Regions from separate parts of the Nocardioides sp. Bht2 genome, predicted to be linked through region 2. Evidence: predicted binding sites of a transcription regulator. Region 2 holds the regulator's gene; each other region holds the start of a gene.
What was found. Region 2 encodes HrcA, which represses chaperone genes, less so after heat shock. Its sites were predicted from a motif close to TTGGCACTCGNNNNNNNCGAGTGCCAA; they were not measured.
Positions count from the first base shown of each region.

Region 1: the regulator HrcA is predicted to act here: its motif matches at 7,546-7,572, upstream of groL (chaperonin GroEL).
Region 3: the regulator HrcA is predicted to act here: its motif matches at 6,908-6,934, upstream of ACLM5J_RS01445 (FmdB family zinc ribbon protein).

Region 1 is NZ_JBLBWI010000017.1:16,017-25,480, reverse strand. It holds gene ACLM5J_RS17405 (SGNH/GDSL hydrolase family protein) at 1-33, shown strand, start outside; gene ACLM5J_RS17400 (ATP-grasp domain-containing protein) at 75-938, shown strand; gene ACLM5J_RS17395 (carboxypeptidase regulatory-like domain-containing protein) at 1,116-3,038, opposite strand; gene ACLM5J_RS17390 (carboxypeptidase regulatory-like domain-containing protein) at 3,233-5,143, opposite strand; gene ACLM5J_RS17385 (MMPL family transporter) at 5,370-7,496, shown strand; gene groL (chaperonin GroEL) at 7,700-9,331, shown strand.
Region 2 is NZ_JBLBWI010000006.1:152,800-162,263, reverse strand. It holds gene hemW (radical SAM family heme chaperone HemW) at 1-157, shown strand, start outside; gene ACLM5J_RS10755 (NINE protein) at 185-619, shown strand; gene ACLM5J_RS10750 (DUF3097 domain-containing protein) at 623-1,474, opposite strand; gene ACLM5J_RS10745 (MBL fold metallo-hydrolase) at 1,493-2,317, opposite strand; gene ACLM5J_RS10740 (hypothetical protein) at 2,509-3,195, opposite strand; gene hrcA (heat-inducible transcriptional repressor HrcA) at 3,333-4,355, shown strand; gene dnaJ (molecular chaperone DnaJ) at 4,385-5,557, shown strand; gene ACLM5J_RS10725 (16S rRNA (uracil(1498)-N(3))-methyltransferase) at 5,577-6,341, shown strand; gene ACLM5J_RS10720 (cytochrome P450) at 6,377-7,633, shown strand; gene ACLM5J_RS10715 (Gmad2 immunoglobulin-like domain-containing protein) at 7,637-8,674, opposite strand; gene ACLM5J_RS10710 (SigE family RNA polymerase sigma factor) at 8,671-9,252, opposite strand; gene ACLM5J_RS10705 (PhoH family protein) at 9,393-9,464, shown strand, end outside.
Region 3 is NZ_JBLBWI010000001.1:302,047-311,510, reverse strand. It holds gene ACLM5J_RS01500 (DNA polymerase Y family protein) at 1-208, opposite strand, end outside; gene ACLM5J_RS01495 (hypothetical protein) at 208-825, opposite strand; gene ACLM5J_RS01490 (hypothetical protein) at 1,416-1,700, shown strand; gene ACLM5J_RS01485 (RNA polymerase sigma factor) at 1,711-2,310, shown strand; tRNA gene ACLM5J_RS01480 (tRNA-Arg) at 2,457-2,529, shown strand; gene ACLM5J_RS01475 (dihydrofolate reductase family protein) at 2,531-3,136, opposite strand; gene ACLM5J_RS01470 (metalloregulator ArsR/SmtB family transcription factor) at 3,133-3,978, opposite strand; gene ACLM5J_RS01465 (LCP family protein) at 4,213-5,424, shown strand; gene ACLM5J_RS01460 (hypothetical protein) at 5,456-5,653, shown strand; gene ACLM5J_RS01455 (MscL family protein) at 5,765-6,139, opposite strand; gene ACLM5J_RS01450 (SAF domain-containing protein) at 6,209-6,847, opposite strand; gene ACLM5J_RS01445 (FmdB family zinc ribbon protein) at 6,970-7,293, shown strand; gene ACLM5J_RS01440 (penicillin acylase family protein) at 7,359-9,464, shown strand, end outside.

The DNA.
Region 1 (9,464 bases), on a different contig from region 2:
GCGCCCGTCGAGACGTCTCAGCGGCGCCGTTGAGGCCGCCCGGGCTCGGCGACGGCGGCACTACAGTGGGGCTCATGGTCGACGTACTGCTGGTCACCTCGAACGCTTGGCCCGACGGCGAACCCGGCGGCTCACTCCTGTTGGAGGCCTTCGAGGCTCGCGGGATCACCGCCGCGTGGGCAGTCTGGGACGACGAGACGGTGGACTGGACGGCGGCCCAACTGGTCGCGCTCCGCTCGACCTGGGACTACCACGAACGGTTCGCGGAGTTCATGGAGTGGCTGGTCCGGATCGAAGAGGCCGGCGCCAGGGTGCTGAACGGTGTGGACGTGGTCCGTTGGAACACCGACAAGGCGTACCTGGTGGAGCTTGCCGAGGCGGGGGTCCCGGTGGTGCCGACGTTGTTGGCCGAGGGTGAGGAAGATCTGCCGTCCGCGATCGCCGAGTTCGGCACTGCGGTGGTGAAGCCACGCACCGCGGCCGGTGGTCGTGGGGTGGTGGTCTTCGATATGACGGAGGGCGGTCCGGCGGACCTGGACGAGTCGCGACTCGAACCGGGACCGTGGGTGGTGCAGCCGCTGGTCGAGTCGATCCACGACGAGGGCGAGTGGTCCGTCTACGTGCTCGGCGGGCGGGCGGTGTCGGCGGCCCGGAAGGTGCCGGGGGCCGGCGAGATCCGGGTGCACGAACACTTCGGTGGGCGTACCGACGCCGCCGAGCTCGGTGCCGAGCAGGCCGAGGTCGCGTTGCGGACCGTGGCCGGTGCCGAGTCGCTGCTCGGACGCCGTCTGCCGTATGCCCGGGTGGACCAGATGCGGCTGGCTGACGGCACCTTGGCGGTCAGTGAGTTGGAGGCCACCGAGCCCGGCCTCTACCTCGACGTGCTGCCCCAGAACGCGGCTTGGTTCGCGGACGCCGTCGCCGACGAGCTCGGCTGACTCGAGCTGCGCGCGCCCGGCCGCCGCTTCGCTTCCCGGGCTGTCATGCGTTGTGGGGAAGCGGGTGCGCGGTTCGGATGACGTCCTGAGTCTGACGCCCTGCGAAGGCGGGAAGCAGAAGCGCCGCCCCCACTCGCGTGGAGGCGGCGCCCTGGTTGTGCGGTGCAGATCTTTGGGTCAGCGCTTCTTCTTGACCTTCTTGACCTTCGCGACCTTGACGGCGGGCGAGTTCGCCGAGCCGGGAATGAAGGTGTTCAGGCGGTGGCTGGCGCGCACCGTGACGGTGAGCTTCTTGCCGGCGTCAGCCTTGGTCACCTTGTACGACGACTTGGTGCCGACGGTCTTCGTGCCGCGCTTCCAGACGTAGCTGTAGACCACGTCGGTGCTCTGGTTCCAGGTGCCGACGTTGGCCTTCAGCGTCTTGCCGACCTTGGGGGTTCCGGTCGCCTTCGGCTTGGTCGCGTTGCGGATCTTGCTGGTCAGGGCGACCTTCAAGCCGCTGACCTTCGCGCCCGGGGCCACCGTGATCCACTTCGCCGTGCTGGCGGTCAGGCCGCCGTACCAGGAGGTGATGAACGGCTTGACCATCAGCACGCCGATGCCGCCGTAGATGAGGCCCATCGACGACACGCTGAGCTTGTAGGAGCCGGGTGCGAGGTTGGTGAAGGAGAACACGTCGGTGCCCTGGCTCATCGCCACCAGGTTCCCTGCCGAGTTGGTCAGCGTGTAGAGGACCTGGTCGGCCTCCTCACCGATCGAGTCGTCCGTGGTGGTGACGCCGCTGATCGAGGCGAGCCGGGTCAGCTTGACGGTGCCCAGCGAGACGGCGCCGGTCGAGCCGACGGTGAAGATGCGCGCCTTCGTGGGGTCCTGGGTGTTGCCGTAGAAGAGCGGCTCCGCGTCGAACTCCGGCATCGAGCCGGAGAGCTGGGCTGCCATGAAGCTCGCGGTGTAGGTGCCAGGAGCGATGTCTTCGCGGGCGACCGACCAGCGACCGTTGGTCCGGGTGTATGCGATCGCCGTCGGTTCGCTGTCGAGGCCGGGCTCGCCGACCATCACCATCACACCGCGCATCGGCTTGCCGGTGCTGTCGGTGACCAGGCCTGAGATGGCTGCCTCGGGGGCAGGGGTGGGGTCGGCGGCCAGGGTTGCGTTCGCGGTGAGTCGCTGGCCGGGGGCTAGCTCGACGTCGGTGGGGTCCTCCACGGTGGTGGTGCCGCTGTGGAAGGCGGGCAGATACTCGCCGGCCGGGTCCTGGAATGCGATCGCGGTGACGCCGGGAGCGGTCGAGAGGGTGTAGCGACCGTTGGCGTCGGTGATGGTGTGGCCGTCCTCGCCGGCGGCGACCACGATGTTCGCGAGCGGCTTCTTCGCCTGGTCCGTGACGACACCGGAGATCACCGGGTTCGCGATCAGGTTGAGCGGCACCTTGACGCTCGCGTCCTTGGTGACGGTGAAAACGGTGGCGCTGTCCTGGTCACTGCCTCCGGCCCAGGCTGCGCTGCCCTGGGGGCAGGGGGTTGAGCCGAACATGCCGGACGTTCCGGACCGGGTCGAGGCCTGCACCTGGTAGCTACCGACCGGGACCCGCAGGCTCCAGGCGCCGCCGCGGCGGGTCCTGGTGTCGAGCAGCGAATCGCCGTCGGCCAGGTACAGCTCGATCTCGCCGCACTCGGCACGCACAGGGGCGCCTCCGACGGTCAGGTTGCCGCTCAGGGTGCCCCATTCGCTGGGCTCGAGGTAGAACGAGCTGGTCCAGGAGTTGCTTCCGGCATAGATGGTGATCGACTTCTCGGCGGGGGCATAGCCCGCCTTGCTGGCGACGAGGACGTACGGCCCTGCCGGGATGTCATCCAGATCCCAGTAGCCGACGCCGTCGGTCGTCGTCTGGTGCAGTGCGCTGCCGCCCGGGTAGCTGCCCGGCGAGTACAACGCGACGTTCGCGCCTTCGAGCCCGTTGTCGGTGAAGTCGTCGTAGACGGTGCCGAAGGCGCCTCCGGTCAGGACGGGCTCTGCCGAGGCGCTCATCGTCAGCGCGGGCGCCGCGATAGCGAGCAAGGCGGCCAACAGGAACGCCAGAAGCTGGCGGGTACTTCGCATCTTTTCCTCCGTTGTTGCCGGCGCTGGAGGCGCCGACGGTCATCTCCCCAAGGTAAGATGAATACTGCACAACTTTGGAGTCTGTCCAAGCCTGAGTGAAGTGGTCTAGTCCTCAGGGCTGGCCAGAGGGCGGAAATGACAGGCGCCACCTCCGCCCGGAGGCGGAAGTGGCGCTCTGTCGGAGTCGGTTCAGGTCAGCGCTTGGCGACCTTGACCGGCTTCGAGGTCGACGAGCCGGACCTGAGGTCCTTGCGTCGGTCGGTGGCGGTCACGGTGACCGTCAGCTTCTTGCCCCGGTCGGCCTTCGTCACCTTGTAGGTGGCGGCCCGGCCCACCACCTTGCTGCCGCGCTTCCAGACATAGCTGAACGCGACGTCGGCGGTCAGGTTCCAGGTTCCGGTGGTGGCCCGCAGGACCTTCTTGCCCTTCGCCTTCCCGATGATCCTCGGCTTGGCCACAGCCCGCAGGGTGGTGCTCGGGGTGATGGTGATCCCGGTGACCTTGGTGCCTTGGCCGATCACGATCGGCGTCGCGGTGGCTAGCGAGTAGCCGTTCTTCCACCACGACGGAATGAACCGCGGCAGCATCCCGGCGAGCGGGCCGGCGAGCGGACCGAGGTCGGAGAGCTCCACGTAGTAGCGCCCCGGGCGCAGTGAGGGGAAGGTGAACTCGCCAACGGCCGGCTGGATGCCGACTAGCGTGCCGTCCTGGTTGCGGAGGGTCAGCAGCCCCGCGCCGAGACCGCTCGGGACCGGTGAGGCGGTGGTCGGTGTCGGCACGGCGGCGGTTCCGGAGATCTGGCCCAGGCGGTTGAGTCGGATCGGGTTGAGCGTGATCGAGCCGGTCGCCGGGACCGGGATCCGGGTCGCCTTGGCGACGTTGAGGCTGCCGCCGTAGAACTGGGCGTCGAACGGCATGTGTTCGATCTCGCCGAGGCCACCGGAGCCGGAGGGGCTCCCGGCGCCGAGCAGGTAGGTGCCCCGGGTGACCGCGGCGCGGTCGATCCGGTAGCTGCCGTCGTCACGGGTAGCGCCCTGCGCGGACCCTTCGCCGTCCTCGCGCATCAGGAAGACCGGGATGCCGCGCAGCGGCTTGCCTGCGGTGTCGGTGACAGTGCCGGTCAAAGCAGCGGGCGGGAGCGGCGCGGCGTTGCGGGTGAGGGCAACGTTCACGGTGCGGGTCTCGCCGACTGCGACGCTCACCGGGTTGGTGCTGTCGGGGTCGGTGGTGCCGTCGTGGAACTGCTCGAGGTACTCGTTGGCGGTGTCCTCGAGGAACACTCGATAGGCGCCCCCGGTCAACTCGCGCGACCGGTAGCGCCCCTTCTCGTCGGTGGCGACGGAGTCGTCGCTCCCGCCGCCGATCCTCTCGAACCTGACGGCCACGCCGGCCAGTGGCTTACCGGAGGCACTGGTCACCACGCCGGCGATCACCGGGTTTGCCGGTAGTACGACCGTGGGCACGGTGCTGCTGGTGTTCTTGGCGACGGTGTAGGTGTGTGCGCCGGCCTCGTCTGCCGCGTCGGGCGCCCACCGGCCGGTCTCGCTCCCGGCGCAGTCGTCCGGCTCGACCCGGACCTGGTAGCTGCCCACGGGAAGTGGTGCAGTCCATGCGCCGCGTCCGGCGACGACGGTCGAGTAGACCTCATCGCCGCTGGTGGCGCCGTAGATCCTGACCGTGGCACAGCCGGTGGGAGCGGTTGCGGCGCCCACCTTGACCGTGCCCGTGAGGGTGCCCCACGACGCAGGGCGCAGGTCGGCGAAGACGGCCGCCGTCGCGCCGGCGTCCGTGATGTCGAACGATTCGAGCTGCTGGGTGTAGCCGGCCTTGCTGATCGCCAGGGTGTAGTTGCCGAGGGCGAGCGCCGACGACTCCCAATCGCCATCGGAATCGGTGGTCCCGGTGAAGACCGGGGCGCCGGAGGGGTAGCTGGCGGAAGGCCAGATCCTGACCGTGGCGAGCTCGACCGGGTCCTCGGTGAACGCGTCGTAGACGGTGCCCACAGCGCCGCCGGGGACGGCGTGGGCGCCGGTGGTGAGGCCTGGGGCGAGGGTGGCGAAGAGCAACGCCACGATGGTCGCGAGGACGGGTCTGAAGCGGGTCACGGTGGTTCCCTCTCGTGTGGGCGCGGGTCCACCGGATCGACGGGCCGTCGCCTCTTGGCGCTGAGGGGGATCGGGGCGACTCTCCTGTCTAGCGGGAAATGTGGCCTCTGTCTGACTTTCGCTCGGTGGTCTGGACCGGTTTTCGAGTGGTCTCCGGGCGGATGACTCTTCCGGTGAGATCCGCCGAGCGAAGGCTGTTGTCGCCTATCCCGCTAGCCTTTCGGCCATGACGCGCGCGCGGTGGAGACTGCTTGCTGGACTCGTTGTTGCCCTCTGGCTGCTGGCCGCCGGAGTAGGCGGGCCGTTGGTCGGGTCGCTGTCGTCGGTGCAGAACAACGACTCCGCCTCCTTCTTGCCGCAGAGCGCGGACTCCACGAAGGTCAGCGCCCGGCTCGGCGCCTTCGCCGCCGACAGCACCTTGCCGCTGCTTATCGTCGTCGAGTCCGACGAGGCTCTGTCGAAGGAAGCGCTCGGCAAGCTCGGCGGCTACGCGGCCGGTCTGCCGGAGTTGAAGGTCGACGAGCTCAAGAAGCCGCTGGGTAGTTACCTGGCCAGCCCGAAGGTCCCGGTCGTGCCCTCGGCGGACGGCGCCGCCGCGCTGCTCGTCGTCAGCCTCGACGCCGACGCTGCCTCGCTCACCGAGGGCGGGGAGAAGGTCAGCAGGTTGATCGTCGACGCGGTACGGGACCACCGCCCCGACGTCGACGGAATCTCCAGCCAGGTCACCGGTCCGGCCGGTTTCGCGGCCGACCTCAGCGCTGCCTTCGCCGGCATCGACGGCCTTCTGCTCGGCGTCACCCTGGTCGCCGTGCTGCTGATCCTGCTGGTGGTCTACCGGAGCCCGGTGCTCCCGTTCGCGGTCCTGCTCACCAGCGTCTTCGGTCTGGCTCTGGCGGCGCTGGTGATCTACCCGATGGCCGACGCCGACTGGATCCAACTCTCGGGGCAGAGCCAGGGCATCCTCTTCATCCTGGTGGTCGGCGCGGCCACCGACTACTCCTTGCTCCTGGTCGCCCGGTACCGCGAGGAACTGCACCACCGTGACCCGCTGCCCGCGCTGCGGACCGCGTGGCGCCAGTCCCTGGAGCCGATCGCCGCCAGTGGTCTCACGGTGATCGCCGGACTGCTCTGTCTGCTCCTCTCCGACCTGGGCAACATCTCCGGGCTGGGGCCGGTCGGGGCTCTCGGTATCGCCGGCGCGATGGTCGCCTCACTCACCTTCCTCCCCGCTGTCCTGGCCCTGATCGGCCGACGCGCGTTCTGGCCCTCGACGCCGAAGCGTGGCGAGCCGAGTCGGCACCGCGGCTGGACCCGGATCGCGGACGCCGTCACCCGGCGTCCGCGCGCGACCTGGGTCGGCACGGTCGCGGTCCTGATCGCGGCAGCGGCCTTCGCGCTCCAGTTCCCGACGTCCGGCATCTCGCAGGCCGAGTTCTTCACCAAGCAGGTGGAGTCGGTCGACGGCCAGGAGGCGATCAACACCTACTTCAAGGGACGGGACCAGTCGCCTGTCCGGATCGTCGTGCCCGACGGCGCCGTTTCCGAAGTCCGCGATGTGCTGGCGGCGCACCCGATCGTCGGCGAGCGGGTCGAGGAGACGCCGTCGAAGACCGGCAGTGGCGACACCATGCTCACCGCCACCCTCAATGCCGGCTCCGAGACGGAGCGGGCGCGTGACGCCGTCCGCGACCTCCGGGACGAGCTGGCAGAGGTCGACGACGCGATCCTGGTCGGCGGTGCGACGGCGACCGACGTCGACACCCTGGCTGCGGCGGACCGCGATCAGCGACTGGTGATCCCGGCGATCCTGGTTGTGGTGACGCTGATCCTGATCTTCCTGCTGCGGTCGGTGCTGGCGGCGGCGCTCCTGGTGCTGATCAACGTGCTCACCTTCGCCGCCACCCTGGGTGTCTCGGCGCTCCTGTTCGAGCACGTCTTCGGCTTCCCGGGTGCTGACCCTTCCACGCTGTTGCTCGGCTTCGTCTTCCTGGTCGCGTTGGCGGTCGACTACTCGATCTTCCTGATGTCGCGGGCCCGCGAGGAGGCGCTCTCGGTGGGTACGCGACAGGGGATCCGCCGCGCTGTCGCGGTCACTGGGGGCGTGATCACCAGTGCTGGCGTGGTGTTGGCGGCGACCTTCTCGGCGCTGTCGGTCATCCCGTTGCTCTTCCTGGCGCAGATCGCGTTCATCGTCGCCTTCGGCGTTCTGCTCGACACCCTGGTCACCCGATCGGTCCTGGTCCCGGCGCTCACCTATGACCTGGGCAATCGGGTGTGGTGGCCGTGGCAGCGCCGGATGGCCGCCGACGACGAGCGGTCGGCTCCGGAGGTCGGCGCTGAACTCGGCGGCTGAGGGCCGGCTTCCACCTTGCACTCTCACCGGGCGAGTGCTAAACATGAGGCTGGCACTCTCCCTAGGAGAGTGACAGTTACACGGATCGGTGAGTTGAGGTCTGAAGCGTCGGCGGGAAGGGTCCGCCGGGTCAGCCAGATCGGCCGTCGCGGGCAGCTGCCCGATCTGTACCGAACTCTTAAGCGTGAGGAATCGCAGGAGTCATGGCAAAGCTGATTGCTTTCAACGAGGAGGCCCGCCGCGGCCTCGAGCGGGGTATGAACACCCTCGCCGACGCGGTCAAGGTCACCCTCGGTCCCAAGGGCCGTAACGTCGTTCTGGAGAAGAAGTGGGGCGCCCCCACGATCACCAACGACGGCGTGTCGATCGCCAAGGAGATCGAGCTCGAGGACCCGTACGAGAAGATCGGCGCCGAGCTCGTCAAGGAAGTTGCCAAGAAGACCGACGACGTCGCCGGTGACGGCACGACGACCGCGACCGTTCTCGCTCAGGCGATGGTCCGCGAGGGTCTCCGCAACGTGGCCGCCGGCGCCAACCCGATGGGTCTGAAGCGCGGCATCGAGGCCGCCGTCGCCGCCGTCTCCGAGCAGCTGCTCGGCATGGCGAAGGACGTCGAGACCCGCGAGCAGATCGCCGCCACCGCCACCATCTCCGCCGGTGGCGACACCACCGTCGGTGACGCCATCGCCGAGGCGATGGACAAGGTCGGCAAGGAAGGCGTCATCACCGTCGAGGAGTCGAACACCTTCGGCATCGACCTCGAGCTGACCGAGGGCATGCGGTTCGACAAGGGCTACATCTCGGCCTACTTCGTGACCGACCCGGAGCGCATGGAGACCGTGCTCGAGGACCCGTACATCCTCATCGCGAACTCCAAGATCTCCAACGTCAAGGACCTCCTCCCGGTTCTCGAGAAGGTCATGCAGAGCGGCAAGCCGCTCGTCATCCTCGCCGAGGACGTCGAGGGCGAGGCTCTGTCGACGCTGGTCGTCAACAAGATCCGTGGCACCTTCAAGTCCGTTGCCGTCAAGGCTCCGGGCTTCGGTGACCGCCGCAAGGCCATGCTGCAGGACATCGCGATCCTGACCGGTGGCCAGGTCATCTCCGAAGAGGTCGGCCTCAAGCTGGAGTCGGCTGGCATCGAGCTGCTCGGCCAGGCCCGCAAGGTTGTCATCACCAAGGACGAGACCACCATCGTCGAGGGTGCTGGCGACCAGGGTCAGATCGAGGGTCGGGTCAACCAGATCCGCGCTGAGATCGAGAACTCGGACTCCGACTACGACCGCGAGAAGCTGCAGGAGCGCCTGGCCAAGCTGGCCGGCGGCGTTGCGGTGATCAAGGTCGGCGCGGCCACCGAGGTCGAGCTCAAGGAGCGCAAGCACCGCATCGAGGACGCCGTTCGCAACGCGAAGGCTGCCGTCGAAGAGGGCATCGTCGCCGGTGGTGGCGTTGCTCTGGTGCAGGCTGCTGCGACCGCGTTCGACAAGCTCGACCTTGAGGGTGACGAGGCCACCGGTGCCGACATCGTCCGCAAGGCGACCGACGCCCCGCTGAAGCAGATCGCGATCAACGCCGGCCTTGAGGGCGGCGTCATCGCGGAGAAGGTGCGCAACCTGGAGTCCGGTCAGGGCCTCAACGCTGCCACCGGCGAGTACGTCGACATGATCGCCAACGGCATCATCGACCCGGCCAAGGTGACCCGCTCGGCGCTGCAGAACGCAGCCTCGATCGCGGCCCTGTTCCTCACCACCGAGGCCGTTGTCGCTGACAAGCCCGAGAAGGCTCCGGCCATGCCGGGCGGCGACATGGGCGGCATGGGCGGTATGGACTTCTGATCCGCCCCGCTTGACGCAGAAGAACCCCCGAGCGCTCCGCGCTCGGGGGTTCTTCTCTTGCCGTCTCTGTGGTGGCTGGCTCCCGATAGTGGGGAGTCAGCCACCACAAAACCTCGGGCCTTCTCCACAGGTT
Region 2 (9,464 bases):
CGAGGGGATCGACGTCGCGGTGCTTGCCGCCGAGGGCGTGGCCGCGCTGCCCGGTCTGCGGGCCCGGGGGTTGATCACCGAACGGCCGGACCGGGTGGTGCTGAGCGACGCCGGCCGGCTGCTCGCCGACGGTGTCGTCCGCGATCTCCTCGGCTGAGGGGCGCGCGGCGCTTAGGCTTGCGCCATGAGTGAAGGTCCAGAGAACCCCCAGCCGCCGTACGGCGAGCAGCCGCAGCAGCCCCAGCCGCCCTACGGCGAGCAGCCCCAGCCGCCCTACGGACAGCAGCCCTACGGGCAACAGCCGTACGGCCAGCAGCCCTACGGTCAGCCGGGCTACGCCCAGCCCTACGTCAACCCGGCGGCCCCGTACGGCGTGCACCCGGTGACGGGGATCCCGTACTCCGACAAGTCCAAGCTGCTGGTCGGCCTGCTGCAGCTGCTGGTGCCGCTCGGTATCGGGCGGATGATGATGGGCCAGACCGGGATGGGCGTCGCCCAACTCCTGGTCACCATCTTCACCTGCGGTATCGGCGCCCTGTGGCCGTTCATCGACGGCATCGTGATCCTGGTGAGCGACGATGTCCGTGACTCCCAGGGCCGCCCGCTCCGCCCGAACTGACGGTTACGTCGTCACGAAGTCGATCAGTTCCTCGACCCGGCCGAGTAGGGCCGGGTCGAGGTCGGCGAACGAGTCGACCTTGGAGAGGATGAACTGCCAGGCGCGCGCGATGTCGGCCTGATCGCGGTGCGGCCAGCCGAACTGCTGGCAGACACCCTTCTTCCACTCGAGGTGCCGTGGCACCTTCGGCCAAGCGGTCTTGCCGATCCGCTCCGGCTTGACCGCCTCCCAGACGTCGATGAACGGGTGGCCGACGATCAGCACGTGTGCGCCATGCGGGCCACGCTGCACGGCTTGCGCGATCTTGCTCTCCTTGGACCCCGGTACCAGGTGGTCGACGAGGACTCCGACCTTCCGCTGCGGGCCCGGCTTGAAGTCGCGCAGCGCCTCGGAGAGGTCGTCGACGCCGCCGAGGAACTCGACGACGACGCCCTCGATCCGGAGGTCGTCGCCCCACACCTTCTCCACGAGTTCCGCGTCGTGGCGGCCCTCGACGAAGATCCGGCTGGCGCGAGCCACCCTGGCCTTGGCCCCCTGGACGGCGATCGAGCCCGATGCGGTCCGCGTCTTCGCGGCGGGCGCCGCGATCGTGACCGGCGGAACGAGGACCACCGGCTTGCCGTCGATCAGGAAACCCGGGCCGAGCGGGAAGGTCCGGCGCTTGTTGCGGCGGTCCTCCAGGGTGACGGTGCGCAGGTCACGGTCGATGCCGACCACTTCACCGCACCAGTCGGTGGTGATCTCCTCGACGACGAGGCCGACGGTGGCCTCGGTCTCGGTGGAGCGGCCGCGCTTGGGCACGCGCCAGTCGCCGGAGAGGACGTCGGAGCCATAACGATCGTGCGGGGAAGTCACCGCGCCACGCTAGCCGGGTCAGGCCATCGGGAGACGGAGCGACCCGCGGGGGAGTTGGGCCCAACCCCGGGCTACGGCGTGCCGCAGCGCCTCACGTGGGAAAGGCCACGTCCCGGAGTCGAGGACCGCGTCGGCGCGGACGCCGTCAGCGGCGAGGATGCGGATCGTCTCGGCGACGGTGGCGATCTGGTCGCGCTGTTCGGCGACGAATGCCGCGTCGACGACGGCGCCGTGACCCGGGACGTAGCGGGCGGCAGGAGCCAGTGAGCTCACCAGGTCGAGGGAGGCGGCCCACTCCAGGGGGAAGGAGTCGGGACCGTAGGCCGGTGGTGCGGACTCCTCGATCAGGTCCCCGGCGATGAGGAGGTCGGCGTCCGGGATCAGGGCGACGATGTCGCCGCCGGTGTGGCCCCGGCCGGGGTGGACCAGTTCGATCTGGCGCTCGCCGAGGTCGAGCGCCCGGACCGAGGCGAAGGTCTCGGTGGCGGGGACGATCCGGGAGCTTCGGATCTCGTCGGCGCGGACGTCGTCCACGGTCTCGGCGATGCCGCGGACGGCGGCCTCCGGGGTGTTTGCGGCCGCGGTCTCGTGGGCGATGATCGCGACGTCGTCGAAGGCGGCGTTCCCGAGCGTGTGGTCGAAATGCTCGTGGGTGTTGACCACAGCGATCAGCGGCGTCGAGGTGAGGGCGCGGACCTGGTCACGCAGCCCCCGTCCGAAGAGCTCCGAGGCCCCGGTGTCGATCACCGCGACGCCGGTCGTGCCGGCGATCACGGTCAGGTTGAGGTCGAACCATTCATGCCGTTGCACCCAGACCCGGTCGGCGACCTCGATGAACTCCATGCGCCCAAGCTACCGACCCGAGGCCGCACAAATAGCTCCCGAGGGCGCAGTAATAGCGATCGAAAGTGCAGAACTCCGAATCTCGAATGCTATTTGTGGGCCCTCGGGCGTGTGGCTGACGGTTCGGGGCGTATGCCTGACGGTTCGGGGCGTATGCCTGACGGTTCGGACCGTATGCCTGACGGTTCGGGCTAGCAGAGGCCTGCGTGGAGGTGGCGGCTGAGCAGTTCGGCGAGCTCCTCGGGGGAGTCGGCGGCGCGGTCGAAGGTGACCTGGCGCTGGTGGGCGCCGGTGTTGTCGACCCAGGCGAGCCAGACGCCGTCGGCGGTCAGGTCGAAGAGCCGGACGCCGGCGATCGCGTGTGGACGGGTGCCGGTCGCCATCGAGACCGCGGAGCGGAGCTCGTCCTGGTGGCAGTCGTTGGCATGGGCCAGCGAGCGGTGCAGGTAGCCGCGGTTGAGCCGGAACTCGGGCCGGGTGAACTCGTCGGCCGAGACGTGCAGGTGCCGGGCCGGGTGGGGGGTGTCGCGGCCGTCGACCAGGGAGACCATCGAGACCCGTAGTTCGACGACGACCCGGCCGCCGTGGTCGCGGTGGTGGGTGGTCAGCTGGCCGGCGATCACGATCGCGCGCTCGGCGTTGAGGCTGCTGGTGACCCGGAGCAGGGCGTTGCTGTTGGCGAGCGCGGCACTCTCCAGCAGCGAGCCGGCGAGGGTGAGGAAGACCGGGGTGCCGTTGTCGTCGATCAGACCGAGGTCGTCGTCGATGGCATCCTCGACTCCTTGGACCACGAGGCTGGCGCCGGCGGGGCAGGAGAGGATGCTGCGGGCCTCTGCGGCGATCTCCGCGGGCTGGTACGACGGCGTTGCGGTCGACATGGTCTTCCCTTCGCTGGACTACTTAGGGAAGCCTAACCTATGGCGCTCTGTGGCGGAAGCCCCTGATCCACCGACTGGCGGGTATCCTTGGCACTCGTGCACAAGGAGTGCCAGTGCCCGCGTCCAGGAGGTGGCCCGTGGTAGTCGAAGACCGTCGGCTTGCCGTCTTGCGCGCCATCGTCGAGGACTACGTCGCCACCGAGGAGCCGGTCGGCTCCAAAGCTCTGGTCGAACGTCACCAACTCGGTGTCTCCCCGGCAACGGTCCGCAACGACATGGCGGTGCTGGAGGAGGAAGGGTTCATCACCCAACCGCACACCAGCGCAGGCCGAGTGCCTACCGACAAGGGGTACCGGCTCTTCGTCGACCGGTTGACGGCGGTCAAGCCGATGAGCACCGCGGAACGCCGGGCGATCTCCTCCTACCTCGACGGCGTGGTCGACGTCGACGACGTGGTCCAGCGCAGTGTCCGGCTGCTCTCCCAGCTGACCCGGCAGATCGCGGTGGTCCAGTACCCGACGCTGAGCCGAAGCACGGTGCGCCACGTCGAGCTCGTCGCGCTCACCAGCACCCGGGTGTTGGCCGTCCTCATCCTCAGCTCGGGTCGGGTCGAGCAGCGTCTCGTCGACCTTGACGACGGGCTCGGCGACGAAGAGCTCTTCGAGCTGCGCACCGTGATCAACGGAGCGGTCGCCGGCAAGATCATCGCGGACGCCGCCGCGGCGGTCGGCGAGATCGTGGAGGAGCTGCGCCCCGGAACCCGGAGCGCCGGGACCGCCGTTGCGCTGGTCCTTGCCGAGGCGATGTCGGACCACCGATCGGACGAACGGGTCGCCGTCAGCGGCGCGGCGAACCTGACCCGGTTCGGCGAGTTCGACACCAACATCCGCCCGATCCTCGAGGCGCTGGAGGAGCACGTGGTGCTGCTCAAGCTGCTCGGTGAGACCGAGGCCGACGGCATGGTCACCGTGCGCATCGGGCATGAGGGTCCGCTGCCGCGGTTCGCCACCACCAGTGTGGTCTCGGCCGGCTACGGCCCCGGCGACACTGCTGTCGCCTCGCTGGGCATCGTCGGTCCGACCCGGATGGACTACCCGGCCACCATGGCCAGCGTGCGCGCGGTCGCCCGCTACGTTTCCCGCATCCTTGACGAAGCCTGATCCCAGGCCCAGCTGAACCAGAAGGACTCATGAGTCAGGACCTCTACGAAATGCTCGGTGTCGCCCGCGACGCCGACGCCGACACCATCAAGAAGGCCTACCGGCGGCTCGCGCGCCAGCTGCACCCCGACGTGAACCCGGACCCGGAGACCCAGGAGCGGTTCAAAGAGGTCAGCCACGCCTATGAGGTGCTCAGCGACCCGCAGAAGCGGGCCGCCTACGACCGCGGCGGCGACGCCTTCGGCGGTATGGGCGGAGCTGGGGGCTTCGGTCAGGGTGCCGGCTTCTCCTTCACCGACATCATGGACGCCTTCTTCGGCGGCAACGCCGGTCAGGGCGGAGGACGCGGTCCGCGGCCCCGCACCCGACGTGGCCAGGACGCCCTGATCCGACTGGAGATCGAGCTCGCCGAGGCTGCCTTCGGCGTGACCCGTGAGCTCAAGGTCGACACCGCTGTCGTCTGTGAGGCCTGCCAGGGTGACGGCGCCGCACCCGGTAGCAAGCCGGTCACCTGCGAGACCTGCCATGGGGCGGGCGAGGTGGCGCACATCCAGCGCTCGTTCCTCGGCGAGATCCGCACCTTGCGCCCCTGTGCGCCGTGCCGCGGCTTCGGCACGATCATTCCCGAGCCGTGCCGCGAGTGTGCCGGCGACGGCCGGGTCCGCTCGCGCCGTTCGCTGACCGTCAAGATCCCCGGCGGCGTCGACACCGGCACCCGGGTCCAGCTCTCCGGTCAGGGTGAGGTCGGTCCCGGCGGCGGCCCCGCCGGCGACCTCTTCGTCGAGATCCAGGTCGCTCCGCACGAGACCTTCGTCCGCCGTGGCAACACCCTGCACTGCACGGTCACCGTGCCGATGACCGCAGCCGCGCTGGGCACCACGCTGCAGCTCCCTACCCTGGAGGCCGACCTGGCCGGGGAGGAGAGCGAGGTCGAGACCGAGTTCGATCTGGAGATCAAGCCGGGCACCCAGTCGGGCACCGACCAGGTGCTCCGCGGGCGGGGTGTGCCGGGCCTGCGCCAGGCGGCACGCGGCGACCTTGTGGTCACCGTCATCGTCGAGACGCCGAGCAAGCTGGACGCACGCCAGGAGGAGCTGCTCCGCGAGCTGGCAGCGATCCGTGGTGAGGAGGCGCCGACCGGAAGCGTGTCGGGTACCTCCAAGTCGGTCTTCGGGCGTCTGCGCGACGCGTTCAACCACTGAGCGCGCTGACAGCGATCCGATGACCGCACACCTGCATTGGGCCCCTGACCTGGCCGGCGTCCGCGTCGGCTCCCAGGTCGAGGTCACCGGCGAAGAGGCGCACCACGCCGTGGTGGTGCGTCGGCTGCGCGACGGCGAGCCGGTGCTGCTGACCGACGGTCGCGGCACGATGCTGACCGGCGTCGTCGAGGCGACCAGCAAGCGCTCCTTCACAGTGCGCGCCGAGCAGGTTCAGAGTCATCCGGAGCCGGTGCCGGCCCTGACCGTGGTCCAAGCGCTGCCCAAGGGCGACCGTGGCGAGCTCGCCGTCGAGGTGCTCACCGAGATCGGGGTCGCTCGGATCGTGCCCTGGGCGGCGAGCCGATCAGTCGCCGTCTGGCGCGGGGAGCGCGCGGCCAAGTCGCACGCCAAGTGGCAGGCCACCGCGCGCGAGGCCGCCAAGCAGGCGCGCCGCCGCTGGTTCCCGCAGGTGCCGGAGCTGGCGCAGACCGACGAGGTCGTCGGTCTGATCGCCGCTGCCGATGTGGCGCTGGTCCTCCACGAGGACGCCGTCGCAGCGCTGCCCGACCTGAGGTCCGGCGCCGCGATGCCGCAGCAGATCCTGCTGATCGTCGGGCCTGAAGGCGGGGTCTCGGAGGAGGAACTGACGGCGTTCGTCGACGCCGGAGCCACCTCGGTCCGGCTCGGTGCCGAGGTGCTGCGTACCTCCACGGCGGGTCTGGCAGCCAGCGCCGCGCTGCTGGCCCAAACCGAACGTTGGCGGGGATCCACCGGAGATTCCTGACGTGCTTCCAGCCGCTCTAGTGGCACGCTGGAACCATGATCCGACACCTCCAGGGAGTGTTGCGCCACACGCTGCTTCGGCTCAGTGGCCCACCTGACCTGGCCCGGTTGGACCGGGTGCCGGACCGGATCGTGTGGCCGTTGGAGCGCGACGGAGTCGAGTTGTCGCAGCGGTTGCTCGATCTCAACGCCGCAGACCCGGTCCACGAGTTGGGCTCGCTGCTGGGCACCCGGATCTGGCTGGTCACCGGGTGGCAGGAGGCACGCCAGGTGCTGAGCGACCCCACCTCGTGGAGTACCGACATCCGGCCGTATCTGGGCCGCCGCGCCGCCGACGAGGTGGGTGGGCTCGGCTTCACCGACCCACCCGACCACACCCGGTTGCGGCGACTGCTGACCCCCGAGTTCACCCGGCACCGGCTGCGCCGGGTGGAGGAGTCGCTGCAGCAGATCGTCGCCACCCAACTCGACGCCATCTCCGAGCGGACCGACGCGGACGGCGTCGTCGACCTGGTGGAGACCTTCGCCTTCCCGGTGCCCTTCCTGATGATCTGTGAACTGCTCGGCCTGCCGGACCGGGACCGCGAGACGTTCCGCGGTCTGGGCCAGGCCCGGTTCGGCGTCGACGAAGGGGGAGTGGGGACGTTCGGGGCGATCTCCTCGTCCCGCGAGTTCCTCAAGGAGGCCACCGCCCGGCAGCGGCACGAACCCGGTCCGGGGTTGATCGGGCAACTGATCCGCGAGCACGGTTCGGAGATCACCGACCTGGAGCTGGCCGGGCTCGCTGACGGCGTCTTCACCGGCGGGATGGAGACCAGCGCCGGGATGCTGGCGCTCGGTACCGGCCTCCTGCTGCAACGCCGGGACCTGTGGCAGCGGCTCCCCGACGACGCCGCGCTGGTCGAGCCGCTGGTCGAGGAGTTGCTCCGCCACCTCTCGGTGGTGCAGGTGGCGTTCCCGCGGTTCGCGCGCAGCAACGTGCTGGTCGGCGAGCGTCAGGTCCGGGTCGGTGACGTCGTCCTGGTCTCGTTGCCGGCGGCCGACCATGACGCCGTCTTCGGCACCGCGCCGCGGGAGTTGGATCCGATGCGAGGCGGTCCCGCCCACCTCGCCTTCGGGCACGGTCTGCACCGATGCGTCGGGGCAGAGTTGGGGCGCCTCGAGCTGCGGACCGCCTACCCGGCGCTGGCCCGGCGCTTCCCGAAGATGCAGCTCAGCGGTGACGACCCCGGCTACCGGGCGCGTTCGCTGGTCTTCGGTGTGGACCGGCTTCCGGTGCGCCCCAACGGCTGAGCCTCAGCCGACCTGGAAGAGCTTGGTGTCCTCGAAGGGGCCGTTGCCCTCGGCGCCGCCGCTCGGGTCGTCGGTGCGTGCGACGAAGGTGTACTCGCCGGGGGAGAGGGCGGAGAGGTCGATCTCGGTCTGCCAGGGATAGAGCATCTTGCTCGCCCAGCCCTCTGCCTGTGCCCAGCCGGAGTCGACCACGCTGCCGTCGGCGTCGAGGATCTCCCAGGGCACGGTGGCCTCGAAACTGTTCGCGACGCCCTGGGCCTGCAGGGTGTTGCCGAACCCCTGGTTGCTCTCCGGCCTGGTGATGTTGACCAGGGAGAGGGTCTTCAAGACCGGAGCGTTGCCGACCGGACCGTCGGTGGCGACACCGAGGACGCGGGTGGCGGTGCGGGTCTGGTTGCCGTCCTCGTCGATCAGGAACGCGACCGGTGCCCGGTCGCCGACGGTCGCCTGCAAGGTGTAGACGACCTGCTGCACCGCGAGGTGGGCCTCGCGCGGCGTCAGCTCCGAGGGCCGGTCGCCGGCGACCGTGGCGGCCACCTGGACGGTGATCTCCTCGCCGTCGTAGGCAGCTGAGTGCAGATCGCCGGCCTGCCACGCGGTGCGGTAGTCAGGGTCGGCGGGGGTCTCCATCAGAGCCGCGATCCCTTGGTCGAGACCTTCGATGGGCGTTTCGGATCGCCGGAACTCGCGGAACAGGACCGGTCCCCGCGGCCCTTCGCCGAGGTAGTAGGCGGGGACGGCATGGGTACCGACGAAGCTGCCCGGGTCCTCGCCCCAACCGTCCGCGGTGCGCTGCTGCTCGGGGGTGGGGTCGCTGGCCAGCGGAGAGTTAGGTGTGTCGTCGTCGCCGTTCAGCGCGGTGACGCTGCCGAAGACCGCCGCGGTGGCCGCGGCGACGCCGACCGCGCCCATCAGCCACGGCTGGTAGCGCCGAGCTGGGGCCTGCGTGCGCTGGCGGATCGCCTCCAGCCGATCGTTCGGCTCGACCTCGGCCGCGGCGTCGTCGAGGATCCGGCGCAGCCAGTCGTCGTTGTTGGTCATGACTCTTCCTTCCAGAGCCCGCCGAGTCGCTCGCGCAGTGCGGCGGCCCCTCGGGAGGCGTGGCTCTTCACGGCTCCGCGGCTGACGCCGAGCGCATCGGCGATCTGGGCCTCGGAGAGATCGAGGTAGTAGCGCAGTACCAGCACCTCGCGCTGGCGCTGGGGGAGTTCGGCGAGCGCGGCGATCACCCGGTCCCGTGTCTCGGCCTGCAGCGTGGGGTGCTCGGCACTCGGTGCCACCGGCTCCCCGGACTGCGCCTCGCGGAGCAGGTGCCGGTCGACCACCTTGCGGTGACGCAGCACGGACCGGGAACGGTTGACGACGCTCTGCCGCAGGTAGGCCAACGCCTTCTCGGGCTCGCGGAGCCGGTTCCACCGGCCGTGCATGGCGACGAAGGCGTCCTGGACGACCTCTTCCGCGGTGCCCTGGTCGCGGACCAACAGGACCGCGAGTCGGACCAGGGAACGCCAGTGTGCGGCGTACAACTCGGAGACGGCGGTGTCGGCGTCCCAGGACCAGGCGGACGTCACGACCACACCAGAGCACGGGAGCTGCGGAACCAACACATCGATCGTCACGCTATCTCCACGCCCGAGCCCGGCAGGTGGTTGACACCCGCGGAGATCGAATTCCCGACACTCGGATCCAGCCCCCGGCGGCGCCGCGGTGCTAAAGGAATGTCGGCTCCACCCGGGTCCGCCGTAGCATGGGTGTCACGATGACTGAGAGCAAAACCGGCCCCGCCCCGCAGCCTGAAGGCACCCGACACACCGTCGTGGTTCCTGCCAGC
Region 3 (9,464 bases), on a different contig from region 2:
TCAACAGGTGCAACGCGGGGCAGCGTGCCTGCGCGTCGCGTCGGCGCATGCCGCGACGGACGCCGTCCGCGCGGGCGGCTTCGTTGCAGGCGCTGACCTTGCCGCCATGGATCACGGCGGCCGGCTCGCGCGGGGGGAGCTCGGCGTCGGCGATACCGGAGATGACCGGCCAGTCGGGTACCCAGGCGACCAGGACGCGGCGGGCCATCAGCCGACCTCACGCAGCAGCGCGGCGGGTGCGGCTGGGAGGACCCTCGGCGTCGCCGGGAGCGGCGTGCCGGGCAGGTTCACCGTGCTGGTGCGGCCGGGGCCGGAGCCGCGCTGCACACCGAGCATGAGCCGGCGTGAACGGAGGTAACCGTTGCCGTGGCCTACGCCCTGCCACTGCTGGCGCTCGATCGACAGGTAGGCCTCGCACTGGGGCCAGGCGCCTTGGACCACGAGGGCAGCCGAGCGCTTGCGGAGCCGGGCGCTGATCCGGCTGGCGGTGTGCGCGTCGACCTGGGCGGGTGGACGCAACAGGAGGACCGAGGTGACGTCGAGGAGGGCTGCGGTGACCTCGGGCCAGTGCCCGCCCGGGTCGGGGACGAGCAGCGTGCGGCTGAGGTCGATGCCGAGCTCGGCGGCGGCCTCAGCGCCGAAGTCGTCGACCCCGATCGCGGCGACCCACTGCCCCTCACGCGAGGGCCCGGCCAGCAGCGCGAGGGCCAGACTGGCGGAGTCGGTGCGGTAGCTGGCGCCGGGGTAGAGCTGGACCAGGCCGGCCAGAGTGGGATGGATCGGCATCGGCTCGCGCAGCGTCGTGCCACGCGGGCTGTTCTGCATCTGCGCAACCCGCGTGCGAAGCTGATGGACCAGCTCGGGATCTGGTTTCTGGGAAGGACGCCGCACCTCTCCATGATCGAACATTTGTTCGAATGACGCAACTGCGGGGACAACTCTGTGGAGAACTGTTCGGTCGGTTCGTAACGCCGCGACATGTCAGGGGTGAAGGGTTGCCCAAGCGTTGGAGGATCTCATGAAATCGCCCTGGAATGACGACCATGCGCGTGCTCTCCGGGAGGCCGCTCCGCAGGTGCCGGAGGCGACGGCCGACGAGCTTGAACGGGCCTGGCTCAGAGCAGACGTCGATGGCGCCCAGGCGCCGTCTGCGCCCGTGTTCAAGCGGCGGGTCGGCTATCTCGCGGGAGCGGCACTGGCGGTAGTCGGGCTCGGTCTCTCCGGGGTCGCGGTGGCGCAGAACCTGAGTGCGCGGACCGGTTCGTACAACATCGATGCCGAGAGCATCGAGCTCGCTGGCCCTGGCGAACTGATCGATCCGGCGGGACCGGACTTCGCTCGGGTGCTCGCCGAGGAGACTGCTGACATCCCTTATCCGCATGGCGGATCGCGCGAGATCGCGCAGCGTGATCAACGTGACGAAGCCGCCCAGGAAGCGGTCGAGGCGCGCGAGGCCGGCGATCACCGACATCGACGCCGAGCAGCGCGAGGGCACGACGATTCAAGACGTGATCGGCGAGGACGGCGTCATGCGCCAGGAGGAGTTGGACGACAGTACCGAGTTCGCTTTCCTGCCGCGGGTGGTCAGCGCGGCGCAGGCGGACGACGTCGACCGGGTCGGGGTTGAACTGCGCGACGGTGTGCGCTGCGTCCCCGGCCTGATGGGTGATCTGCCGCGAGCGGTCGAGCGGCTGCGCTGAGATGGCGAAGGTGATCGATCAAGCGGAGTTCGAAGAGCTCTATCGGGCGACGGCGCCCGAGCTCTTCGGCTACCTGCGGCGACGTGGCGTTCCGGACGCCGAAGACGTGGTGGCGGAGATCTTTGCCACCGCCTGGCGTCGGCGTCGTGATCTGCCGAAGCCGCTGCTGCGTCGGGCATGGCTGTTCGGGGTGGCGCGCAATCTGATGCTCGCGCAGGCCCGTGCCGCGGGGCGGGCCAGTGAGGTCGTCGAGCAGTTGGCTGCGACGGCGGCCGCCGAGGTCGCCGTCGAGGATGCTGAGAATGTCGCCCTGCAAGAGGTGATGGCTGCCGCGCTGGCGCGGCTGTCGGCCCGGGAGCGGGAGATCCTGACGCTCGTCGAGTGGGAACGGCTGACGCCGCTGGAGGCAGCCGTCGTGCTCGATCTGCGGGTCGGGGCGGCGCGGGTCCGGTTGCACCGGGCGCGACGGGCCATGGCTGCCGATCCTGCGGTGCAGGCATTGGTGGGGCGAAGGGTTGATGAGGGGGCGAGTGTCGGCACCGAGGGCGGCGTCCCGAACCCGGGAACTCGTGTCGCGCTGGTGGTGACCGGGGAACCGATCTCCGACTGACGCCGTCAGAGGTGGGCACGCATCGCCCGCTGGAGCGATCGGGCGGAGGGCCTGCGGCGTACTGGGGGCATCGCAGGCCCTCCGGCCGCGCTGCTGTCGGGGGGAGTTTCGATCCCGAGCGGCTGCCTGACAAGATGACGCCCGTAGCCCCAGTAGCTCAGTGGATAGAGCAGCCGCCTCCTAAGCGAAAGGTCGTAGGTTCGACTCCTACCTGGGGCACTCAGGACGAGCTGCGTGAGCGGTCGTAGGCGATGGAGAGAACGCCGTGATCTCCCGCCAGTGCCTCGGCGAGTGTCCACCTGGATGCGGGGATGCCTTCCTGGAACAGGCGGTTCCCTCCGCCCAGTAGTTCGGGGAACACGGTGAAGGACAGTCGGTCGACGCGGTCGGCGACGAGTAGGTCTCTGATGACGGTCGCGCTCGAGAAGACGACGATGTCGCCGCCAACCTCCTCCTGGAGGCGGTCGACGACCTTGGCGACGGGCTCCGCGAAGACGCGGGCGCCTGCCCACGGCGCCTCGCTGAGCGTCGTGGACAGGACGACCTTCTCGACGTCGCGCATCCATGCCCCGTATTCGCGGTCGCGGGGGTCGGCGTCCACGTCGTCGGCGACCGTCGGCCAGTAGCCGAAGAATCCTTCCGCATTGGTGCGGCCGAGGAGGGCGGTCGTTGCGGGGCGCCACAGCTTGGTGAGGTGATCGCGCGCGATCTCACTGGTCGCGTACGGCATCAGCCATCCCATGTCGGTGGGCCCGCCGGGGCCTTGGAAGTAGCCGTCCATGCTGATGGCGATGTTTGCTACTACGCGGCGGGTGGTGGGGGTCATCTGAGCTCCTGGGTCGAGTCGGGGTCGGAGGTCGTGGTCAGGAGTTCGGCAAGGTTGTCGAGGCTCTGTTCCCAGCCGAGACTGATGCCGGCGACGAATTCCGCTGCCGCCGTGGTGCTTTCGCTGATGTGCAGCAGGACGTCGAATACCGTTCCGTCCGCAGCGTCGGAGAGTTCCCATTCGTAGTGCGCGGTGAAGGCTGGAGACCCGTCCGGGAGGAGGGGCGACAGCCGGAAAGTGATCCGGCGGCCGGGCGTGACCTTGTCGATGTGGCCGGTGGCGCGTCCGATCGGTTCGCCCGTGGGGTGGCGGGCGTCGACGTCGACGTACTCCTGCACGACGCTGTCGCCAGGTGTGGTGCCGAACTCCAGGCGGCTGACCCGCAGATCGCGAGTGGTCCACCACCGGGCTAGTAGTGCAGGCTCGACGAGATGTCTCCAGGTCGTCGCTCTGTCGGCGGGGAGCGTGCGTCGGAGGCGGTACTCGCGTCCATCGGCCCACTGATCATGATCGGCCCGCCTCGTTTCGGAATCGACCGCAGCGATGTATTGGTCGAAGCGGGTGCGATTCTCGGCGTTCGCGGCGGCGACCTCGAGCAGTCGGCCGAACTCCGCCGCGAGCAGGCGGAGTGCATCGACCTCCAAGGCGTAGATCCGTCGAGTCCCGCTGCGGCGGGAGACGACGACTCCTGCTCGTTCGAGCGTCTGCAGATGTTTCGTCGCTTGTGGCTGGCGCAGATCGCACAGTTCGGCGACCGCCCCGACGGCGAGGGGTCGTTCCGCGAGCAGCCCGACGATGCGCCATCGGGATCCATCTGCGAGTGCGGAGAGTTGCTCGTGCATTCCTGAAGTATTCACGGGAACGAATATTCGCGTCAAGGAATATTTGCGGGAGGCGGGCGCGACTCTGGGTGGCAAGTCCTCAGGTGGCGGCCGGGTTGAGCCTGATGGTGCGATTCTCGGCGTCCGTATTTGGTGAATCGTCGTGCCGGACCGCACAATTCGAACACGTCCCGCAGTTTGGTCCGGTGCCGTAGCCTGCGAGCGCTTGAGTCCACCGATCGACTGTGAGTTCCCGTGAGTGATGTTGAGTCCGGCCGGCACCGCGCTGCGCCGCGGTCGCGGCACCGCATCGCCAAGGCGTTCGGTTACAGCATTCTGGCGCTCACGCTCGCCATCGGGCTCTTCGGTGTCTACACCTACCGGATGCTCAGCGACAACATCACCACGATCAACGTGGAGAGCCAGCTCGGTGCGGACCGTCCTGACGAGGTCGAGGTCGAAGGGCCCAAGGAGCCGCTGAACATCCTGGTGATGGGCTCCGACACCCGCGACGGCGAAGGCAACGCCATCGACCAGCACACCGGCGGTGGCTACGGGCTCTCCGACACCACGATCCTGATGCACCTCTCCGCGGACCGGAAGTTCGCCTACGGCGTCAGCCTTCCGCGTGACGCGATGGTCGAGCGCCCCACCTGCTACAAGGAGGACGACACCGAGATCCCCGGCGGCTTCGCGATGTGGAACGCCGCGTTCGCTCTCGGTGGCCCGGCCTGCACGGTTCGCCAGTTCGAGCAGCTCAGCGGGATCCGGGTCGACCACTTCGTCGTCGTCGACTTCAACGGCTTCCGCGACATGGTCAACGCGATCGACGGAGTCGAGGTCTGCATCCCGCAGGACGTCAACGACCCGGTCGGCAACATCTACCTCAAGGCGGGTACCCGCAAGGTCAAGGGCCAGGAGGCCCTCGACTACGTCCGGGTGCGGCACAACATCTCCAGCAACGGCGACATCGGTCGGATGAAGCGTCAGCAGGAGTTCATCGCGGCGATGGCCAACAAGGTCATGTCGATGGGCGTCCTGGGCCGGCCCGACCGGCTGCTCAAGTTCCTCAGCGCCGCCACCAAGTCGTTGACGCTCGACCACAAGCTGAACTCGCCGCTGAAGATCGCCGACATCGGCGCCGAGTTCTCCGGTATCGGTCTGGACAACATCAAGTTCATCACCGTGCCGTGGGACTTCTACCAGCCGGACCCGAACCGTCTGGTCTGGGCCGAGGACGCCAATGCGTTGTGGAAGAAGGTCAAGTTCGACAAGCCGCTGAGCAAGCGGCTCAGCTCCGAGGTGGTCAGCGCCGCCCGACGTCCCGGTTCCACGGCGACGCCGGACCCGGACGAGAGCTCCGAGTCGCCGTCCACCGAGGAGACCGAGAGCCCCGAGTCGCCGTCGGTCAGCCCCGACGACGCCGACCGCGAGGCCACCGCGGCCGCCAACGGCCTCTGCGCCTGAGTGCCCACGAGCCCGGCGTAGGCTGGAAGCGATGAACGACAGCTCTTCTGACTCCGCGGCCGCCGACGCCGCCTGGCAGCGCCGCAAGCGGCTCGCCGAGATCTTCGGAGACTCCGCGCCGTCGTCGACCAAGGACGATCGTGACCCCGAGGACTCGCGGCGTAGTGACGCCAAGGCGAGCGAGGAATGGCTCAAGCGCCAGGTCCCGCCGCACCACGGCTCAATGTGACCTCACGGTCGGGTTGACGGCGAAAATTGCGCGCTGAGGTCACATTGAATGTGGCGACGCCCGCCCCGCCGAAGCGGAACGGGCGTCGATGCCGTGCGGTGGAGGCTCAGTTCAGAGCTGGCCACCCGGGCGCTGGGCCAGCAGGTTGCGGATCTCCTCCAGCAGGATGATGTCGTCCGGCTTGGCGGCCGGACCGTCCTGGAAGAAGCGCTCCTTAGCCATGTTGTACGGCGTCACCACGAAGTAGAAGACGACCGCGGCCAGGATCAGGAACGAGACCAGCGCCGCGAGGAACAGGCCCACGTTGACGTCGGCGATCTCGACGGTGTCGAAGTTCGGCTCTCCGCCGACCTTGCCGATGAAGCCGAGCAGAACACCGGTGAAGGTCTCGACGACCTTGGCGAACGCGGCAGCCATAATGAAGGCAACGGCAAGCTCTACCAGGTTGCCCTTGAGTACGAACTCCTTGAAGCCCTTCAGGTTCATTGAGCACTCCTTAATGGGTCGGAGCACCCCGAGGACCCCCGACCACGCAGTTTTTGACAGCGCCACACGTTAACGCGAAATCGTCGCCGTCAGGTACATCGACGCCGCGGCACGCGCGATCTGGCGAGCGTCGGCCGCGCTGACGGCGAGCACCACCAGCGCGCCCGTGACGCCCTGATCGGGCTGTGGCACGGTGATCACCGGTACCGCGGTGGCCACCTGTGTGACGCTGCCGTCGGTCGGCTGGGTGGCGATCAGATCGACCCGGTCACCCGGGCGCAGCAGGGCGACCACGCCGGCGTCCGGCAGACGGACCGGGAGCGCGACCGCCCCGGGGAACCCGGCCAGCAGTGATCCGGCCACCACGCGCGCGTCGGTCAGCGGCTCGCCGCGTCGCAGCGGTCCGGTCAGGGTCCGCCCCAACGCCGCGGATGCGGTCAACGCGCCGTCGGGGGCCAGCTCATCGGGGGCCTGCACCGTCGTCAGGTCGGTGGCCGTGAGCCGGTGCCCAGCAGGGAGTCCGTGGGCGGCCACGGTCAGCGAGACGGTGCGTGGTGCCGGCGGTGCGACTGCCTGGAGCCCGCTGGCGACCGCCCCGGCCAAGCAGAGTGCGACCAGCGGTCGGCGGTGCCGCAGCACTCTGCGCCGGGCGCGTTGGCCCGCGCGCTTGAGGCGGTCGCGCAGGGGTGCGATGGGCGGGGTCGGCATGAGGGGCAGCGTAGGGAGGTCGAGAACGCATTGTGTTCGCTATCCACAGGTGCCGTACGATTGGCAGTCGGCGACCGAGAGTGCTAGTCGCCACGGACCGAGAACACAGGAGGGCCACCGCGGTGCCGACCTATCAGTACGCCTGCACCGAGTGCGGCCACGCATTCGAGATCGTGCAGAGCTTCAGCGACGACTCGCTCACCGTCTGCCCCGAGTGCGAGGGTCGCCTGCGCAAGGTCTTCAACGCCGTCGGCGTCGTCTTCAAGGGCTCCGGCTTCTACCGCACCGACTCCCGGTCGGGTTCGTCGGCGTCGGTCCCGGCCAGTGACTCGTCGTCCAGCTCCTCGTCGAACGGCTCCAGCGCCTCGACCAGCAGCTCCTCCTCGACCAGCTCGACCTCGTCGAGCAGCTCCACCAGCTCGTCGACCAGCGCCGCATCTGCCTGAACAAACTCCGCCGATCACGCCGCGCGCGGTGTGATCGGCGTTCGATGCCCACATAGTCTGGCCCGGTGTCGAAGTTCTCTGAGGCGTGGCACTCGTTCAAGCAGTGGCCCTGGGCGGCACGGCTGGTGGTCCATCTGGCCGCCTTCGTCGTGCTGCTGCTGGTCTGTGGCCTGCTGAGCGGCATCACGCTGATCCGCCGACCTTTCCCGCAGCTCGAGGGCACCGCCGAACTGCAGGGCCTGAGCGCTGCCGTCGACGTGGTCCGCGACGAGCAGGGCATCCCGCAGATCTACGCCGACACGCTCGACGATCTGATGCGTGCCCAGGGTTACGTCCACGCCCAGGACCGTTTCTATGAGATGGATGTCCGCCGCCACGTCACCGCCGGCCGGCTCTCCGAACTCTTCGGTGAGAGCACGGTGGAGACCGACAAGACGATCCGGGCGATGGGATGGCGCCGGGTCGCCGAGCGCGAGCTCGCCATGCTCGCTCCGCAGACCCGGACCGCGCTCGAGGCGTATGCGGCCGGCGTCAACGAGTGGATGGACGGTCGGTCGCCTTCCGAGATGTCGGTGGAGTACAGCCTGCTTCGCCTCGACGGTCTCGACTACGAGCCGGAGCCTTGGACGCCGGTCGACTCGCTGGCCTGGCTCAAGGCGATGGCTTGGGACCTGCGCGGCAACATGCAGGAGGAGATCAGCAGAGCCCTTGCTCTGGTCGACCACACCGACGACCAGGTCGCGGACCTCTACCCCGACTATCCGTACGCGAGGCACAGCCCGATCGTCACTCAGGGGGCGTTGGTCGACGGGCGCTACGAACCCCAGGCCAGCAAGGCCGGAACCCGGGATCCGGCGCGGGTTCCGTATACGGCTGACCAGGCGGCGGCCCTGCGCGACGTGCAGCGGGCCTTCGACTCGATCCCCGCGCTGATCGGGCAGGGCGACGGGATCGGTAGCAACTCCTGGGTGGTCGCCGGGGAGCACACCGAGACCGGGAAACCCTTGCTGGCCAACGATCCTCACCTCGGCACCAGCCTGCCGGGTGTGTGGACCCAGGTCGGCCTGCACTGCCGCGAGTTGAGCAGCCTGTGCCCCGTCGACGTCTCCGGCTTCAGCTTCTCCGGGGTCCCCGGCGTGGTGATCGGGCACAACCAGAGCATCGCCTGGGGCTTCACCAACCTCGGCCCCGACGTCTCGGACCTCTACCTGGAACGGATCTCCGGTGACAACTGGTACTACGACGGCCGCTATCGGCCGCTGATCACCCGCCGCGAGGTGATCAAGGTGCGTGGTTCCGACGACGTCAACCTCACCGTGCGCGAGACGGCGCACGGCCCGCTGCTCTCCGACGTCTCCGACGAGCTCAGCACGGTGGCCGCCAACGCGCAGCATGCGGACGACGCCGACGAGGCCTACGCCGTCTCGTTGCAGTGGACGGCGCTACGTCCCGACACCACGGCCGACGCGATCCTGGCGCTCAACCGGGCGACCAACTGGACCGAGTTCCGGGCGGCGGCGTCGAAGTTCTCGGTGCCCGCGCAGAACCTCGTCTACGCGGACCGGGACGGACACATCGGCTATCAAGCGCCCGGCAGGATCCCGATCAGGTCATCGGGCAACGACGGATCGCTGCCCAGCAAGGGATGGCTGCCGGAGAACGACTGGACCGGGAGCTACCTCAGCTTCGACTCCCTGCCTCAGGTGTTGGACCCGGACGAAGGGTTCGTGGTCACCGCCAACCAGGCCGTGGTCGGCAAGGAGTACCCGGCCTACCTCACCGACGACTTCGATCCGGGCTACCGCTCGCAACGGATCCGCGACCTGATCGCGATCGCGATCGCGGACGGTGGCAAGGTGAGTGTCGAGGAGATGAGCCGGATGCAGCTCGACAACCATGTCGAGCTGGCCGACACCCTGGTCCCGTACCTGCTGGGGATACCGCTGCCGCGCGGCTACCAGCGGGACGGGCGTAAGGCGTTGCTGCGTTGGGACCGGCAGGCCGATGCGGACTCCGCCGGAGCCGCCTACTTCAACGTGGTGTGGCGGAACCTGCTGGAGCTGACCTTCGGCGACGAGATGCGCGACAGCCTCCGCCCGGACGGCGACGCACGTTGGTGGCGCGTGGTCGAGCAACTCCTCGACGACCCTGACAACGCATGGTGGGACGAC